DNA from 4 places in the Variovorax trehalosi genome. Region 3 is predicted to be linked to each of the others. Evidence: predicted binding sites of a transcription regulator. Region 3 holds the regulator's gene; each other region holds the start of a gene.
What was found. Region 3 encodes sigma-54, which starts transcription at its own class of promoters, with help from an activator protein. Its sites were predicted from a motif close to TGGCANGNAANCTGCTTT; they were not measured.
Positions count from the first base shown of each region.

Region 1: a site for sigma-54 is predicted at 3,037-3,054, ahead of ACSFA7_RS15915 (TorF family putative porin). Genes of this name have one in related genera too.
Region 2: a site for sigma-54 is predicted at 2,038-2,055, ahead of ACSFA7_RS08285 (isopenicillin N synthase family dioxygenase). Genes of this name have one in related genera too.
Region 4: a site for sigma-54 is predicted at 1,476-1,493, ahead of ACSFA7_RS14650 (ammonium transporter). Genes of this name have one in related genera too.

Region 1 is NZ_JBPJZG010000004.1:56,590-60,966, forward strand. It holds gene ACSFA7_RS15900 (molybdopterin cofactor-binding domain-containing protein) at 1-14, shown strand, start outside; gene ACSFA7_RS15905 (fumarylacetoacetate hydrolase family protein) at 130-1,317, shown strand; gene ACSFA7_RS15910 (YifB family Mg chelatase-like AAA ATPase) at 1,340-2,881, opposite strand; gene ACSFA7_RS15915 (TorF family putative porin) at 3,103-3,972, shown strand; gene glnK (P-II family nitrogen regulator) at 4,038-4,376, shown strand.
Region 2 is NZ_JBPJZG010000002.1:72,266-76,642, reverse strand. It holds gene ACSFA7_RS08295 (BMP family ABC transporter substrate-binding protein) at 1-541, opposite strand, end outside; gene ACSFA7_RS08290 (VOC family protein) at 604-990, opposite strand; gene ACSFA7_RS08285 (isopenicillin N synthase family dioxygenase) at 1,004-2,005, opposite strand; gene rutR (HTH-type transcriptional regulator RutR) at 2,208-2,915, shown strand; gene rutF (NADH-dependent FMN reductase RutF) at 2,917-3,453, opposite strand; gene ACSFA7_RS08270 (malonic semialdehyde reductase) at 3,471-4,067, opposite strand; gene rutD (pyrimidine utilization protein D) at 4,064-4,377, opposite strand, start outside.
Region 3 is NZ_JBPJZG010000004.1:365,580-369,956, forward strand. It holds gene ACSFA7_RS17330 (thiol:disulfide interchange protein DsbA/DsbL) at 1-384, shown strand, start outside; gene lptA (lipopolysaccharide transport periplasmic protein LptA) at 580-1,296, shown strand; gene lptB (LPS export ABC transporter ATP-binding protein) at 1,293-2,087, shown strand; gene rpoN (RNA polymerase factor sigma-54) at 2,106-3,695, shown strand; gene ACSFA7_RS17350 (phospholipase D family protein) at 3,706-4,377, shown strand, end outside.
Region 4 is NZ_JBPJZG010000003.1:562,425-566,801, forward strand. It holds gene ACSFA7_RS14640 (acyltransferase family protein) at 1-286, opposite strand, end outside; gene ACSFA7_RS14645 (LytTR family DNA-binding domain-containing protein) at 442-1,410, shown strand; gene ACSFA7_RS14650 (ammonium transporter) at 1,563-2,765, shown strand; gene ACSFA7_RS14655 (MBL fold metallo-hydrolase) at 2,837-3,805, shown strand; gene ACSFA7_RS14660 (M14 family metallopeptidase) at 3,969-4,377, shown strand, end outside.

The DNA.
Region 1 (4,377 bases), 310 kb from region 3:
GCGCGGGGCATTGAGCGAAGTGCCCCGGTGCGCCCGCGCGCGCATCGCCGAGGCTACGATGCGTCGTCGCGCATCGACCTCGTCGTTCGCGCGCCGCACCGAACACCATTAACGGAGACACATCGCACCATGGCCCTGAACCTCACGCCCTCGACCAGCCTCCCCAGCGACGCCGACCGCGCCACCCTGGTCGGCCGCATCTGGCAACCCGATGTGGGCCCGGTGCTGGTGGCCGTGCACGAAGGCGGCCTGCATGACCTGTCGAAGCTCGCGCCGACCATGAGCGATCTGCTCGAAGCCAAGGGCTCGCCGTCCGCCGCTGTGCGCGAAGCATTGAAGAGCGGCAAGGCGCCGCGCATCGCCGCGCTGGACGCCGTGCTCGCCAACAGCGACGAGACCGTGCGCGACAACGGCAAACCCTGGCTGCTCGCGCCGTGCGACCTGCAGGTCATCAAGGCCAGCGGCGTGACCTTCGTGGCGAGCCTGCTCGAACGCGTGATCGAGGAACAGGCACGCGGCGATGCCTCGAAGGCCGAGGCCACGCGCGCGGCCATCGGCAAGGTGCTCGGCGACAACCTCGCGGACATCGTGCCCGGCTCGCCCGAGGCCGCGCGGGTCAAGGAAGTGCTGATCGCGCAGGGCGTGTGGTCGCAGTACCTCGAAGTGGGCATCGGCCCCGATGCCGAGATCTTCACCAAGGCCCCCGTGCTCGCCGCCGTGGGCACCGGCGCCGACGTGGGCATCCACTCGGGCTCGGTCTGGAACAACCCCGAGCCCGAGGTCGTGCTCGCCGTGAACAGCCGCGGCGAGACGGTGGGCGCCGCGCTCGGCAACGACGTCAACCTGCGCGACTTCGAAGGCCGCAGCGCACTGCTGCTCGGCAAGGCGAAGGACAACAACGCCTCGTGCGCGATCGGCCCGTTCATTCGCCTGTTCGACGAGCACTTCAGCATTGCCGATTTGCGCCGCATCACTGTGGCTCTGGAGGTGACGGGACCCGAGGGCTTCGTGCTCGAAGGATCGAGCTCGCTCACGAAGATCAGCCGCGATCCGCTGGACATCGTGTCGCAGGCCGTTGGTATTCATCACGACTACCCCGACGGGTTCATGCTGTTTCTCGGCACCATGTTTGCGCCGACGCAAGACCGTCACGGCCCTGGGCAAGGATTCACCCATGTCGTCGGCGACCACGTGCGCGTCGGTGCGCCGGAACTCGGCGCGCTGTTCAACCGGGTTGTGCATTCGGACAAGGCGCCGCGCTGGACGTTTGGGCTGGGCGCGCTGATGCGGAATCTGGGCGCGCGCGGGTTGCTGTAGCCAGGGCGCCTCGCAGCGCAGCTCACGCCACGCCGTGCAACCCCCTGCGGTACTGCACCGCCTCCGCCACATGCACCACCTGCACCGTCTCCGACGCGGCCAGATCGGCGATCGTGCGCGCCACCTTCAGCGCGCGGTGCGTGCTGCGCGCCGACCAGCCGAGCTTGGCGGCGGCGTTGTAGATGAACTTGAGGGCGGTGGCGTCCAGCGCCGCGTACTTGTCGATGGCGCTGCCCTGCAGGTTCTGGTTGGCGTGGCCCTGACGCTGCATCGCGCGTTCGCGTGCTGCCACCACGCGGCTGCGGATGCTTTCTGTCGATTCGCCCGGCGGTGAATCGAGCAGCTGCTGCGCCGACACGGCGGGCACTTCGATGTGCAGGTCGATGCGGTCCAGCAGCGGCCCGCTGAGCTTGCCTTGGTAGCGCGAAACCTGGTCCGGCGTGCAGCGACAGGACTTCAGGGACGAGCCGAGGTAGCCGCAAGGACAGGGGTTCATCGCCGCGATCAATTGAAAGCGCGCGGGAAACTCGGCGCGACGCGCGGCACGGGCGATCGTGATCGTGCCGGTCTCCAGCGGCTCGCGCAGCGCCTCCAATGCGGAGCGCGCGAATTCAGGAAATTCATCGAGGAAGAGCACGCCGTGATGCGCTCTTGAAATCTCGCCCGGCCGGGGCGGCGAGCCGCCACCCACCAGCGCCACGGCGGAAGATGTGTGATGCGGCGCTGACGTCGGCCTGCACATCCACCGCTCCGTCGCGAAGCGTCCGCCCAGGCTGGCGACGGCGGCACTCTCCAGTGCTTCTTCGATGCTCATCGCCGGCAGCAGGCCGGCAAAGCGCTGCGCGAGCATCGACTTGCCCGAGCCCGGCTCGCCCACCATCAAGAGGCTGTGGCCGCCGGCCGCGGCGATCTCGAGCGCGCGCTTGGCGCCGGCATGGCCCTTGACCTCGGCCAGGTCGGCATATGGCGCTGCGGCGATGGCCGGTGTGACCTGGATCCGCGCCCAGCCGTCGTCGGGCGGCTCGGGTGCGGCGGCCTTGTCGTCCTCGGGAATGAATTGCCACACCACGTCCAGCAGGTGCCTCGCGCCATACACCTCGCCGCCGGGCACCAGCGCGGCCTCTTGCGCGCTGTCCATCGGCAGCACCAGCTTCGTCGCGACACCCCGCGTGTGCAGGGCCAGCGCCATGGCCAGCGCACCGCGCACCGGCCGCAGTTCGCCCGACAGCGACAGCTCGCCCGCGAACTCGTGCCCGGCCAGCCGCGCGCCCTGGATCTGTTCGCTGGCTGCGAGGATCCCCAGTGCAATCGGCAGATCGAAGCGGCCGGAATCCTTCGGCAGGTCGGCCGGCGCGAGGCTGACCACGATCTTTTTATTGTTTGGAAACTCCAGCCCCGCGTTCTGGATGGCCGAGCGCACGCGATCGCGCGATTCCTTCACCTCGGTCTCAGCCAGCCCGACCAACGTGAAACTGGGCAAACCATTCGCCAGATGCACCTCGACCGTGACATCGGCCGCTTCCAGCCCTAGCAAAGCTCGGCTTTGCACCAAAGACAGACTCATTTCTCTCCCTCTCCCCAAGATGGTGCGTCCATCTTTCGTTGGCCCGCGGTCGCGCGGCACGCTGGTGCCTGCAACCGATCAAAGCAACGCTTGTAACGAATTGGCGCTCATCGGCAGCCGTTCGCTCCCTGCTGGATGAAGGTATTCGTGCACTTTGGCACGCTCCCTGCTTTGAGCGTGTCAGGTCCCACAACACTTACTTACTTGCGAGGAGTTTCCCGATGACGCACCGTTCCGCCGTTCAGGCGCTGATCGTTCTGGCCACTGCATTGACCACGTCGGGCGCCGCCCTGGCTCAGACGGCTCCGGCGGATCCGGCACCCGCCCCGGCGCCATCGCTGACTGGCAACATCTCCCTGACCACCAACTACAAGTTCCGCGGCCAGGACCAGGACATGATCGGCAAGAACGACTACGCCAAGACCCGGGGCCTGAAGCCCGCCATCCAGGGCGGTTTCGACTACGCCTTCGGCGACAGCGGCTTCTATGTGGGCAACTGGAACTCGAGCGTCAACTGGCTCAAGGGCAACAGCATCGAGGCCGACCTGTACGGCGGCTACAAGTTCAAGGCCGGCCCGATCGACATGGACGTCGGTGCGCTCACCTATATCTATCCGGGCAACTCCGTGGGCAACACCACCGAGCTCTACCTGGGCGCCACCTACGCCAACGAAACCTTCGGCTCGTTCACCGCCAAGTACTCGCACACGGTCTCCAAGGACTACTTCGGCTACGCCGGCAACAAGCTCGGCTCGGGCCTGAAGGGCCGGAACACCGGTTACCTGAACCTGGCGTACAGCAAGGAAATCGTGCCCAAGGTCACGCTGAAGGCGGCCGTCGGCTTCACGAACATGTCCAGTGACATCCGCAGCCTGGGCTACAAGAGCTACGTCGACTACAACATCGGCGCCACGTACGACTTCGGCGGTGGCCTGACGCTCACGGGCTCGGTGCAGGGCGCCAACAAGAAGGCGAACTACCAGGTCGTCGCGAACCCGGGCTTCGAGATCCCCGACTTCGGCACCTTCGGCACCACGTACTACTCGCCGAACAAGGCGCGCTTCATCCTCACGCTGACGAAGACGCTCTAAATAGAACAACGAGGTGCGGCCCAAGCTGCCGCACCATTCCATTTCCATCCAAAGGAGAAGTTCACATGAAGCTGGTCACAGCCATCATCAAACCGTTCAAGCTCGACGAAGTGCGTGAAGCACTCTCGGCGATCGGCGTGCAGGGGATCACCGTCACCGAAGTGAAGGGCTTCGGGCGCCAGAAGGGCCACACCGAGCTCTATCGCGGCGCGGAGTACGTGGTCGACTTCCTGCCCAAGGTCAAGATCGAAGCGGCCGTCTCCGACGACCTGGTCGATCGCGTGATCGAAGCCGTCGAAGGTGCCGCCCGCACCGGCAAGATCGGCGACGGAAAAATCTTTGTCTACAACCTCGAGCAGGTCGTACGCATCCGCACCGGCGAAACGGGCCGCGAAGCCCTCTGAT
Region 2 (4,377 bases), on a different contig from region 3:
AGGCGTTGATGGTCCAGTTCACCACGCCGAAGGGGTTGGCCGCGACGAAGCCGAGCTTGCCGGTCTTCGACGCCGCGCCGGCGGCCATGCCGCACAGGTACTGGCTCTCGTAGGTGCGGCCGTAGAACGATTCGAGGTTGGTGCCGTTGGTGGTGCCCGAGCCGTTGAGGAAGGCCACGTCGGGGTATTTGGCGGCCAGGTCCTTGAAGCTGTCGGAGTAGCCGAAGGCCGTGCCGATCACGATGTTGGCACCGCGCTGGATGAACTTCTCGGCCGCGGGCTTGATGGCCGAGGCGTCCTCGGGCACGTTCTCGACGAACTGGATCTTCTGGCCGATCTCCTTCTCGATCTTCACGCGGGCTTCGTCGAAGGCCTGCGTCCAGCCGCCGTCGTTCTTCGGGCCGAAGTAGAGCATCGCGATCTTCGGCTTGTCCTTGAGCGTGAAGCCGTCGGCCGCCACCGCGGGCAGCGTGAACAACGCGCCGCCGGCTGCGAGCGTCAATGCAAGGCCGAGAAAGCCGGTGGTGGGTGTGCGCAGCATGGAGCAACCTTTCATGGGAAGCAGGAAGTGGGACGGAAGAAAAGGGAGAGAGGTCGCGCGCGTCACATCATGAAGTTGATGCGGAACACGTTGCCCTCGGGGTCCAGCAGCACGGACTGGTACCAGTTGTAGTAGGTGACGTAGGGTGGCTTCACCAGCGTGGCGCCGGCCTCGAGCGCGACGGGCACCATGCGGTCGACGTCGGCCTGGCTGTCGACGTCGATGTTCAGCAGGAACTTCACGCCGCGCGTGTCGGAGAACTCGGACAGGTGCAGCAGCTCGTAGGCATCGAGCGCGTTGAAGCCCAGGCTCGACTTGCCGGTGTCCAGGCCGCGAAAGATCGGCGAGCGGATCGCCTCGATCTCGGGGAAGCCGAACACGCGCTGGTAGAAGCCGCTGAGCGCGACCACGTCCCTGGCGAACACGTTGACGTAGGAGAGATGGGCCATGCCGTGTTCCAGTTCAGGCCGTCGCCTTGGTGCCTCCGAAGGTCGTCTGCTTCACGAACTTCGAGGTGAGGTGGTCGCCCGATGAAATGGGCGCGTACTTCGGCGCCTCGCCCGGCGCGAGGCAACTGGGCAGGCACTCGACCATCGCGTCGTAGTTGGGCTGGTGAAAGAACACCAGCGACTGGCGACGGTTGGTGCTCGCCACCTCGAAGGGCGGATTGACCACCCGGTGCAGCGTGGACACCCACTGGTCGTTGGTCCACTGCATCATGAGATCGGCGATGTTGACGACCATGCCGCCCTCGACCTGCGGCACGTCGACCCACTGGCCGGCCTTGTTGAACACCTGCAGGCCCTTGTCGTCGGGCAGCACGATCGTGAGGCTGCCGTAGTCGCTGTGTGCGCCCGCGCGCAGCTGGCCCGGCAGCGGCGCTTCGCGCTGCGGCGGATAGCTGAGCACGCGGAACATGCTGATGTGCTTGTCGATCTTGTCGTCGAAGAATGTCTCGGGCAGTTCGAGGCCGAGCGCAAAGATGCGCATCAGCGAACGCGAGAGATCGCTCATGGCCTCGAAGTAGCCTTCGTACGCATCGCGGAAGCCTTCGATGGGCGGCCAGCTGTTGGGCTCGAAATGCGGGCCAGCGGCGGGGCCGTGGTGGTAGTCGTCGTCGGGCACGTTCGACGGGCCGATGGAGAACGACTCCTTCAGGTCGCCGGGCGCCGCTTCTTCGAGGCTGTACGAGAGGCCCTCTTCGCCGACCGCGCTGTAGCCGCGCACCGCGTCCTCGCGCGGACGGTCGACCTTGCGTTTTTCCGCCAGCGGCATGTTGAAGAATTCGCGCGAGAGCGACGAGACGCGCGACACCAGCTCGGCCGGTATGCCGTGGTTGGTGATGACCAGGAAGCCGATGCTGCGGCAGGCCTCGTCGACTTTCCTGGCGACATCTGCCTTGCCCTCGGCGGTGCCGGCGAAGTAGGGCGCGAGATCGATGATGGGTACGGACAGCAGGGTCATGGGCGGGTCCTCATGCTTGGCATGCCTTTCGCCATGCAACGTCTGTGCCAGTTGGACCAAATGGACAAATCGCATTTGTCGCGTCAGCATGGTGCGCGCCGCGAGGGCCTGAGGGCCGCCGTGGCGCAACGCGATGCACCGCGGCCTTACAGTGGTGCGCCGTTCAGAGAACCTGCAATCCGTACATGAAGAGCGAGGGAAGATGCCGAAGACCAAGGCGCTGGCAGCAGCCAGCAGCACCGACAAGAGCCCGGCGCGCAAGCGCGCGAAACCCGCGGTGCGCAGCGCCTCCGCCGTGAGCCGGCGCCTGCGCCAGATCGAGGACAAGCGCAGCGCGATCCTCGGTGCCGCGCTGGGGCTGTTCTCGCGTTTCGGGTTGCATGGCACGTCGATCGACCAGGTGGCGGCGCGCGCCGATGTGTCCAAGAGCAACCTGCTCTATTACTTCGCGAACAAGGAAGAGCTGTACGTCAACGTGCTGCGCGACCTGCTCGCGCTGTGGCTCGAACCGCTGCGCGGCTTCAGTGCCGAGCAGGACCCCAGCGAAGCCATTGGCGACTACATCCGCCGCAAGCTCGTGATCTCGCGCGACCGGCCTGATGCGTCGCGCCTGTTCTGTCTTGAAATGATCCAGGGCGCGCCGCTGCTGCGCGATGAACTCGACCGCGAACTGCGCACGCTGGTGGAGCGCAAGTCGGAGGTGATTCGCGCCTGGGTGGAGGCCGGCAAGCTTGCGCCGGTCGATCCGCATCACCTGATCTTCGCGCTGTGGGCGATCACGCAGCACTACGCCGATTTCGGTGTGCAGGTGCATGCGCTGTCGGGGCGCACGCTGGACGATGCGGCGTTCTTCGAGCAGACGGTGGAGAACGTGCAGCGCATCGTTCTCCAGGGCATCACCGTGCGTTGATTCAGTGCGGCGGCGCGGCGATCTCGTGATAGCGCCGGTCGAAGTAGATGAGGCTCTGCGCCGCACCGCCAATCGCAATGGCCACCGCTTCGCAGAACAGCACATCGTGCGTGCCCGCGCTGGTGGCGCTCACCACGCGACAGTCGAACGACGCTGCCGCATCGTCGAGCACCGGCGAGCCGGTGGCCTTGCGGCTCCAGCGGCCGGCGGCGAAGCGTTCGTCCATCGGCGTCTTGCCGCCGAACAGGCCCGACAGCGTCTGGTGGCCCGCGGCCAGCACGTTCACGCACAGCACGCCATTGGCGGTGAACGCAGGGTACACCGAGGCCGAGCGGTTCAGGCACACGAGCAGCATCGGCGGCTCGTCGGTCACGCTGCACACGGCCGAAGCGGTGAAGCCGGCGCGGCCTGCAGGACCGTCGGTCGTGATGATGTTCACCGCAGCGCCCAGGCGCGCCATCGCGTTGCGGTAGTCGGCCTTGGGCAGCGCCGGCAGCAGGCCGCTCGGCGGGACGGGGGATGCAATGGCGTTCAGCATGGAAGGCTCCTGAAGATTCAGGCCAGCGTGCAGGCTTCGTCGAAAGGCAGGCGCGGCAGGCGGCCGAACACCTTCGACGCGTCGCCGTGGCCCAGATTGATGAGGAAGTTGGTGGTCCAGTCGGTGCCTTCGAAGAACGCGGCATCGACCTTCGGCTTGTCGAAGCCCGACATCGGGCCGGCGTCCAGCCCCACGGCGCGCGCGGCGAGCAGCAGGTAGCCCGCCTGCAGGCTGGCATTGCGGAAGGCGGTTTCGTGCGCGGCCTCGGGGCTGCCGGTGAACCAGCTGCGCGCATCGGCATGCGGGAACAGCGTGGGCAGCTTGTCGTAGAACTTGCGGTCCCATGCGGCGATGACCGTGACCGGCGCGCTCATGGTCTTGTCGAGGTTGCCTTTGGAAAGCGCGGGCGCCAGGCGCTGCTTGCCTTCGGGCGTTCGCACGAAAACGAAGCGCGCGGGCGAGCAGTTGGCCGAGGTCGGCCCCAGGCTGGCGAGCGTGTAGATGCGCTGCAGCTGGGCATCGGGCACAGGCTCGCCGGTCCAGCCATTGTGGCTGCGCGCGCTGGTGAAGAGAAGCGCCAATGCGGCGTCTTCGAGGATCTGTGTGGAGGTCATGCGGGAACGGCGGGTGTGCTGACCCGCGCAAGAAAGTCGAGCAGGCGGCGGTTGAAGGCGGGCGCTTCGGTCACGCTGTGCGCGTGGCCGCCGTGCGATACGAAGTCGAGCGTCACATCGTGCAGGCCATCGGCCAACCGCTGCGAGCAGGTCCAGGGGACGAGCACGTCGTCCTTGGCGGCTGCAATGAGCGTGGGCACGGTGATGTCGGCGAGGCGCGCATCGATGTCGAAGGCGCGCAGCGCGGCGATGCGCGCGCGCATGTTGGCTTCGCCGGGGAAATGCGCGAAGGCGTGATCGACTTCGTCGG
Region 3 (4,377 bases):
CCGGTGCCCTTCGTGGGCAACGACGTCGAAGCCAAGCAGCGCCTGTACTACGCACTCGAGGCGCTGGGCAAGGTCGATGAATTCCAGCCGAAGGTCTTCAACGCGATCCACAAGCAGCGCCAGAACGTGAATGGCGACGCCAACATCATTGCCTGGGTCGCGGCCAACGGCATCGACGGCACCAAGTTCAAGGAAGTCTTCACCTCGTTCGGCGTGGCCAGCAAGGCCAAGCGCGCCTCGCAGATGACCGACGCCTACAAGGTGGCCGGCGTGCCGGCAATGGCCGTGGCCGGCCGCTGGTATGTGGATGGCGAGACCGCCGGCAACATGACCAACGTGCTGCAGGTCGTCAACTTCCTGGTCGGCGAAGCAAAGAAGGGCTGACCCCCAGGGTGCGCGGCACTTCATGTCCGCTGCGCCCACCCCCTTGCAGGGGCGACACCTGCGGCCCGGCGGAGCCGGTTCCGCGGTGTTTCCCGAGAGGGACAACTGGCCCGCTTTGGCGGGCCTTTTTCATCGGCGCTGTGAACTAGTGTTACTCCGCCGCATACAATGGTTCAGAGCAAGTTTCGTGCCTCTATGACATTGCCCTCCTACCCACACAACACCCCCCTCATCCGTCGCATCGGCCGCCTGGCCATCGGCGTGCTGTTGCTGGCCGGCCTCGTCTCGGGCGTCCTGGCCGAGACCGCCGATCGCAGCAAGCCGATGAACATCGAGTCGGACGCCATGCGTTACGACGACCTGAAACAGACCAGCGTGTTCACCGGCAACGTGCTCGTCACGAAGGGCACGATCATCATCCGCGGCGCGCGCCTCGATGTGCGCCAGGATGCCGAGGGCTACCAGTACGGCGTGGTCACTGCGGCACCCGGCAAGCGGGCCTACTACAAGCAGAAGCGCAATGCGCCCGACGAGTGGATCGAAGGCGAATCCGAAGTCATCGAGTACGACAGCCGCGCCGACAACGTCAAGTTCATCCGCAACGCCACCATGCGCCGCCTGCTCGGCGCCACGCCGAACGACGAAAGCCAGGGCGCGCTGATCGTCTACGACCAGAGCAACGACACCTACACCGTCAACGGCTCGACCGTGCCGCCGAACACGGCAGTGAACGCATCGACCCCTACCGGCCGCGTCAAGACCATCCTCACGCCCAAGGCCGCCACCGCGCCGAAGCCCGGCGCCTCGACCCCGGCCGGCGCGAAGCCCGCGGCACCGGCTCCCACCCCCGCGCCAGGCACCGGCTTGCGCTCGACCACCACGCTGAGTGGAGAGGGAGAAGGGCGCAAGTGATCGAAACCGCCGGAATCCAGGAAGCCAACAACGTCCCGGGCAGCCGCCTGGTCGCGCGCGGCCTGCAGAAAAGCTATGGCAGCCGCACCGTCGTGAAGGACGTCTCGCTCGACGTGCAGAAGGGCGAAGTCGTCGGCCTGCTCGGCCCCAACGGCGCCGGCAAGACCACGTCGTTCTACATGATCGTCGGGCTGGTGCGTGCCGACGCAGGCGAGATCACCATCGACGGCGAGCCGATCGCCCACATGCCGATCCACCGCCGTGCGCGCATGGGCCTGAGCTACCTGCCGCAGGAAGCGTCGATCTTCCGCAAGCTCACCGTCGAGGAAAACGTGCGTGCCGTGCTCGAGTTGCAGCGCGAGCCCGACGAGAGCGGCAAGGTGGTGGCGCTCTCCAAGAAGCACATCGAGGAGCGCCTGTCCGAGCTGCTGACCGACCTGCGCGTCGATCACCTGCGCGATTCGCCCGCGCTCGCGCTTTCGGGCGGCGAGCGCCGCCGCGTCGAGATCGCACGCGCGCTGGCGACGCAGCCGCGCTTCATCCTGCTGGACGAGCCCTTTGCCGGCATCGACCCGATCGCGGTGATCGAGATCCAGCGGATCATCAGTTTCCTGAAGGAACGTGGCATCGGCGTGCTCATCACCGACCACAACGTGCGCGAAACGCTGGGCATCTGCGATCACGCTTTCATCATCAGCGACGGGCACGTGCTGGCACAAGGCACACCCTCGGAGATCGTCGACAACGCCGAAGTACGCAGGGTGTACTTGGGCGAACACTTCCGCATGTAAGGGAAGGTCGGGTTCTTCATGAAGCAAGGGCTGTCCCTTCGCGTCTCGCAGCATCTGGCGCTCACGCCACAGCTGCAGCAGTCGATCCGGCTGCTGCAGCTCTCCACGCTCGAGTTGAGCCAGGAGGTCGAGCAGATGCTGGACGAGAACCCGTTCCTCGAGCGCACCGCGGAAGAAGCGGCGCGCGAGGAATTCGGGCTCGATGCCGTCGACACGCCGGTGCCCCGCGACGACGGTGGCGAAACCGGTGAAGGCGATTTCGCCCCGGTCCCGACCAGCAGCGCGACGACCGCGACCGAAACCACCTCGACACCCGACACCGACGGCCCCGCCGCCGAGATCACCGAGCGCGAGCCCGACTGGGAAGGCGACGGTACCGTCGACATGGCGCCCGACGACAGCGAGTGGGGCAGCGACGCGCCCGCGCGCCAGAACAACCTGGGCGACGACGAACGCGCCGATGCCACCGAGCTCGCGCGCAGCCAGGAATCGCTGCAGTCGTTCCTGCACCGCCAGGCGCTGAGCCTGCGCCTCAATGAAAACGACTGTGCCGCGCTGCGCTTTTTGATCGAATCGCTCAACGACGACGGCTACCTCGAAGACTCGCTGCCCGCGCTGGCCTCGGGCCTGGCGGGCGACGACAACGACCAGTTCGACGAACTCGTGCACCACTTCCAGGTGGCGCTCGGCCTGCTGCAGAGCCTGGAGCCCGCCGGCGTCGGCGCGCGCGACCTGGGCGAGTGCCTGGGCATCCAGCTGCGTGCGCTCGCCAGCGAAGACGAGACCGAGGACGAAGAACTCATCCGCAAGACCGCCATCGCGATCTGCAAGCAGCCGATGGAACTGCTCGCACGGCGCGACTTCAAGCGCCTGGCCACGCTCACCCGCACCAACGAAGAGCTGGTGCGCTCGGCGCTGCAGATCATTGCGCGCCTGGAGCCCAAGCCGGGTCGCCGTTTTGTCGACGTCGAGCGCAACATCGTCATTCCCGACGTGATCGTCACCAAGACCGGCCGCGGCACCAACATCAAGTTCCGCGTCATGCTCAACCCCGAGGTGATGCCGCGCCTGCGCGTGCACGACATCTACGCGGGCGCGCTCAAGTCGCACAAGGGCGAGGGCAGCCAGGCGCTGTCGCAGCGGCTGCAGGAGGCGCGCTGGTTCATCAAGAACATCCAGCAGCGTTTCGACACCATCCTGCGTGTGAGCAACGCCATCGTGGAGCGGCAGAAGAGCTACTTCGTGCACGGCGAACTCGCGATGCGCCCGCTGGTGCTGCGCGAGATCGCCGACGAGCTGGGCCTGCACGAGTCGACCATCTCGCGCGTGACCACCGCCAAGTACATGTCCACGCCGTTCGGCACGGTCGAGCTCAAGTACTTCTTCGGTTCGGCGCTGGGCACCGAGACCGGCGGCAATGCGTCGAGCACCGCGGTACGCGCGCTCATCAAGCAGTTCGTGAGTTCCGAGAGCATCAAGAAGCCGCTGTCGGACAGCCAGATTTCCGAGATGCTGAAGGAGCAGGGCATCGAGTGCGCGCGCCGCACCGTGGCCAAGTACCGCGAGGCGCTGCGCATCGCGCCCGCGAATCTGCGCAAGGCCCTGTAGAAAGCCACCGATGACCCGTCGCCTGCTGTCGCGCTGTGGGCATTGGGTCTTCGCCATCGTGGCTGCATCGCTGTTCGCGGGTTGCGCCACCCTGCCCGACGAGGCACCGCGCCCGCCCACCAAGACCATCGCCGTCTCGACCGACACCGCGCTCGGCCGCATCGCGCTGGCCTCGCAGCCCGATCCGGACCTCAGCGGCTTTCGCCTGATGCCCGGCGGCGACTTCGCCTTCGACACCCGCATCCAGCTCGCACGCCGTGCCCAGCGCACGCTCGACGTGCAGTACTACCAGATCGAGAACGACGAGACCGGCCGCTACCTGCTGCGCACCCTGCGCGATGCCGCCCAGCGCGGCGTGCGCGTGCGCCTCTTGATGGACGACCTGTACACCTCTGGCGAAGACGAGCTGCTGCTCGGCCTGGCCGCCACGCCGAACGTCGAGGTGCGCCTCTTCAATCCGTTCCCGGCCGGGCGCGGCAGCCTGCTCAAGCGCTTTGCCGCGTCGCTCTTCGACTTCAGCCGCGTCAACCGCCGCATGCACAACAAGCTCTTCATCGCTGATGGCGCGATGGCGGTGGCGGGCGGGCGCAACATCGGCAACCAGTACTTCACGCGGACCTCGGGCGAGAACTTCATCGACCTCGACACCTTCGTGACCGGTGCGCTGATCCCGCGCCTGGGC
Region 4 (4,377 bases), on a different contig from region 3:
GCCGGGAGCCCCGGCTGCGCAGCAGTGCCCCGGTGCCCTGGTGGCGGGCGAGGAAGCCAAGCGACACGCCGGAGATCAAGAACACCAGGTCCATGCGCCAGAGGTTCAGCACCCGCATCGGCCACTGCAGCCATTCGGCCGCGTGCGGGCTTTTCAGGTGCCAGGGCCAGTCGGCCACGTAGTACATGGCCACGTGATAGAGGATCACGAACAGGAAGGCCAGGGCGCGCAGGGCGTCGATGTCGTGGCGCCGGTCCGTGCCGGGCAGGGGAGTCGGAAGGCTCATTTCAGGGTCCTCGAAACGGAAAGTGCGGCCATCGTGTGGCCCGGCACCGCCCGGCGGCGCGCCCGCGGGACGGATGGCCCGGCCTTTGTGACGAGCGGTGGCCCCGGTGGGATGAAATTCGCCCCGCCACCGCGCAGATGGCGAGAATCCCGGGCATGAAAGCGTCCCACCGGAACCTGTACGAGCGCTACGAGCCGATCCGCCGCTACGTGGAAGTGGGTTTCTGGATCGTGCTGATGACACTGCAGGGCGTGTTCAGCACCATGGTCGCGGTGGTCGACGCCCGCAACCGCGCCGTGCCGCGCGCCACCTGGGAAATCGTCACCTGGGAGGGGTCGAGCCACCTGGTGCTGCTGATGCTGATTCCGGTGTTCGTCGCCATCGAGCGCAGGCTGGCGCCGCTGATGCCGCGCCGCTGGGTGCTGTTTCTGGCCTGGCACGTGGTGGCCAGCGTGGCCGTCAGCGTGGTGCACGTGATGGGCATGTTCGCTGTGCGCTCGCTGGTCTACGCCCTGATGGGCAACCGCTACGACTTCGGCGGCTGGACTGCCCAGTGGGGCTACGAGTACCTGAAGGACGTGCGGGTCTACGTCTCCATCGTCTTCGGGATATGGGCCTATCGGCTCTTCATGCTGCGGTTGCAGGGCGAGGCGAGGGTGCTTGATGCGCCGGAAGCGGGGGTGTCCGATCCGCCGCCCGAAGCCGCATCGTCGCTGCCATCAGCCCCAGTCGATGACTTGCCGCCGGCGCCGGAAGAAACCCCGCCGCCTCCGCCACCCCCACCGACCCGCCCCGAACGCTTCCTCGTGCGCAAGTTGCGCCGTGAATTCCTGATCGCCGCCACCGACATCGACTGGCTCCAGGCCGAGGGCAACTACGTCGGCCTGCACGTCAACGGCCACGACTACCTGCTGCGCGCCACGCTCACCGATTTCCTGACCCAGCTGGACCCGGCCAGGTTCGTCCGCGTGCACCGAAGCCATGCGGTGAACCTGGCGCGCATCAAGGAAATCGAGCCACTGGATGGCGGCGACGCCCGCCTGCACATGCACGACGGCACGACCGTGCCCTGCAGCCGCCGGTATCGCGACGCGCTGAAGGTCGGCGCGGGCTCGACGGGCTGAAAAGCAGCCTGTTCCGGTGCGCGAACGCGCCGTTATGGCTCGTTTCGCACCATCAAAGAGCCTTTGGGCACCATTTTTGCTTCCTTGCACCATCGCTCCGGGCAATCCGGCTGCGATGCACCAATTCAATCCAAAAACTGCAAGAAGCTCCCATGGACGCACTCAAACAGGGCGCAGATGCGCTGTTCATTCTTCTCGGCGCCATCATGGTCTTGGCCATGCATGCCGGTTTTGCCTTTCTTGAACTGGGCACCGTGCGCAAGAAGAACCAGGTCAATGCGCTGGTGAAGATATTGGTCGACTTCTCGGTCTCGACCATCGTGTACTTCCTGGTGGGCTATGGCGTGGCCTACGGCACCCACTTCTTCGTGGGCGCCACCGAGCTGGCGGCCAAGAGCGGCTACGAGTTGGTGAAGTTCTTCTTCCTGCTGACTTTCGCTGCCGCCATTCCGGCCATCATTTCGGGCGGCATCGCCGAGCGCGCCAAGTTCTGGCCGCAGCTCATCGCCACCGCGGTGATCGTCGGCGTGGTGTATCCGCTCTACGAGGGCATTGCCTGGAACAAGGCCTTCGGCATCCAGGCCTGGATCGCCTCGGTCACCGGCCACGAGTTCCATGACTTCGCGGGTTCGATCGTGGTGCATGCCGTGGGCGGCTGGCTTGCGCTGCCGGCGGTCATCCTGCTCGGCGCGCGCCGCAACCGCTACCGCGGCGACGGCTCGCTGAGCGCGCATCCGCCGTCGAACATCCCGTTCCTCGCCCTCGGCGCGTGGGTGCTGTGCGTGGGCTGGTTCGGCTTCAACGTGATGAGCGCGCAGAGCATCGACAAGATCTCCGGCTTGGTGGCCGTCAACTCGCTGATGGCGATGGTCGGCGGCACGCTGGTGGCGCTGGCCATGGGCAGGAACGACCCCGGCTTCGTCTACAACGGCCCGCTCGCCGGCCTCGTGGCCGTGTGCGCCGGCTCCGACCTGATGCATCCGCTGGGCGCGCTGGTGGTGGGCGGCGTGGCGGGCGCCATCTTCGTCTTCATGTTCACGCTCACGCAGAACAAATGGAAGATCGACGACGTGCTGGGCGTCTGGCCGCTGCACGGCCTGTGCGGCACCTGGGGCGGCATCGCGGCCGGCATCTTCGGCACGCAGGCGCTGGGCGGCATCGGCGGGGTGAACGTTTGGGCGCAACTGATCGGCACCGCAATCGGCGTGGTCTGGGCGCTGGTCGGCGGTGCGGTGGTGTACGGCGCGCTCAAGGCCACGATGGGCCTGCGGCTCTCGCAGGAAGAGGAATACGACGGCGCCGACCTGTCGATCCACCACATCTCCGCCACGCCGGAGCGCGAAGCCAACTGGTAAGGAGGGCGCAGGGCGGGCAGGGTTGGGCTATTCTTCGCCCCCTCTAAAGACAAGCCGGAGAAGGAAGACCCATGACCCAACCCACCCACTGGCTGCGCCGCGGCATCGCCGCGCTGGCGAGCAGCGTGCTGATGCTTTCGTTTGCAGCACACGCTGGCGCACCGCAGGTCAAGACCCAGGCGCCCGGCTTCTACCGCATGATGCTCGGCGACTTCGAGGTCACCGCCCTGTTCGACGGCACCATCGACCTCGAAGTCAAGAAGCTGCTGACCAACACCACGCAGGCGCAGGTCGGCAGGCTGCTCGACCGCTCCTTCAAGAAGGACCTGGTGCCCACCTCGGTGAACAGCTACCTCGTCAACACCGGCAGCAAGCTGGTGCTCATCGACACCGGTGCGGGCACGCTCTTCGGCCCTACGCTGGGCAACCTGCGCAACAACCTGCTGGCTGCCGGCTACAAGCCCGAGCAGGTCGACGACGTGTTCATCACCCACATGCACGGCGACCACGTCGGCGGCCTCATCGTCGACGGCAAGCTGGCCTTTCCCAACGCCACGATCCACGCCGGCCAGGAAGACGCCGATTTCTGGCTCAGCAAGGCCAACCTGGAAAAGGCCACGCCCGAGATGAAGGGCTACTTCCAGGGCGCGCAGGCGTCGCTGAATCCGTACGTCGAAGCCGGCAAGTTCAAGCCCCTGAAGGGCAACGCCGACCTCGTGCCCGGCATCAAGGCCGTCGCGGCCCACGGCCACACGCCCGGCCACAACACCTACGTGGTCGAGTCCAAGGGCCAGAAGCTCGTGCTGTGGGGCGACCTGATGCACGTGGCCTCGGTGCAGTTCGTGCAGCCGCAGGTGACCATCTCGTTCGACGTCGATTCCAAGACCGCCGCGGCGGAACGCAAGAAGGCGTATGCCGATGCGGCGAAGGGGCGGTATCTCGTGGCCGGCGCGCACCTGCCGTTCCCGGGGCTGGGGCGCATTCGGGCCGAGGGCTCGGGGTATGCGTGGGTGCCTGTGGATTATCAGCAGGTGCGATAAGTTGGCGATCTGAAGCGTATTCGGGCCGGATACGCTTCATTTTTGAAGCGTATTTTTGGGGTGGCGCGGCGGCGGTTACTGGTTCGCGAGGTCGGGAAAGCACAGATTTGGCTGCTGTAGCAAACTCCCCCGACCGCATCGCTCCCAAGTCAACAACAGCCCCATGACCCAATCTCCGCCCGCCCTCGAAGTCCTCCCCCGCGACCTCTCCGCCTACCGCCAGGGCAACGTCGGCATCGACTACGTGCACCGCTTCGAGTCCGGCAAGCCCGGCCCGCACGTGCTCATCAACGCGCTGACGCACGGCAACGAAATCTGCGGCATGACCGCCGCCACCCACCTGCTGGACAACGGCGTGCGCCCGAAGATCGGCACGCTCACCGTGGCCTTCGCCAACATCGATGCCTACGAGTCGTTCAAGGAAGAGTCCCCCTACGACAGCCGCCAGATCGTGCACAACCTCAACCGCATCTGGTCGCCCGAATGGCTGGATGGCGGCGAAGACAGCCCCGAACTGCGCCGCGCGCGCGTGCTGCGCCCGGTGGTGGAAGCCGCCGACCACATCCTGGACA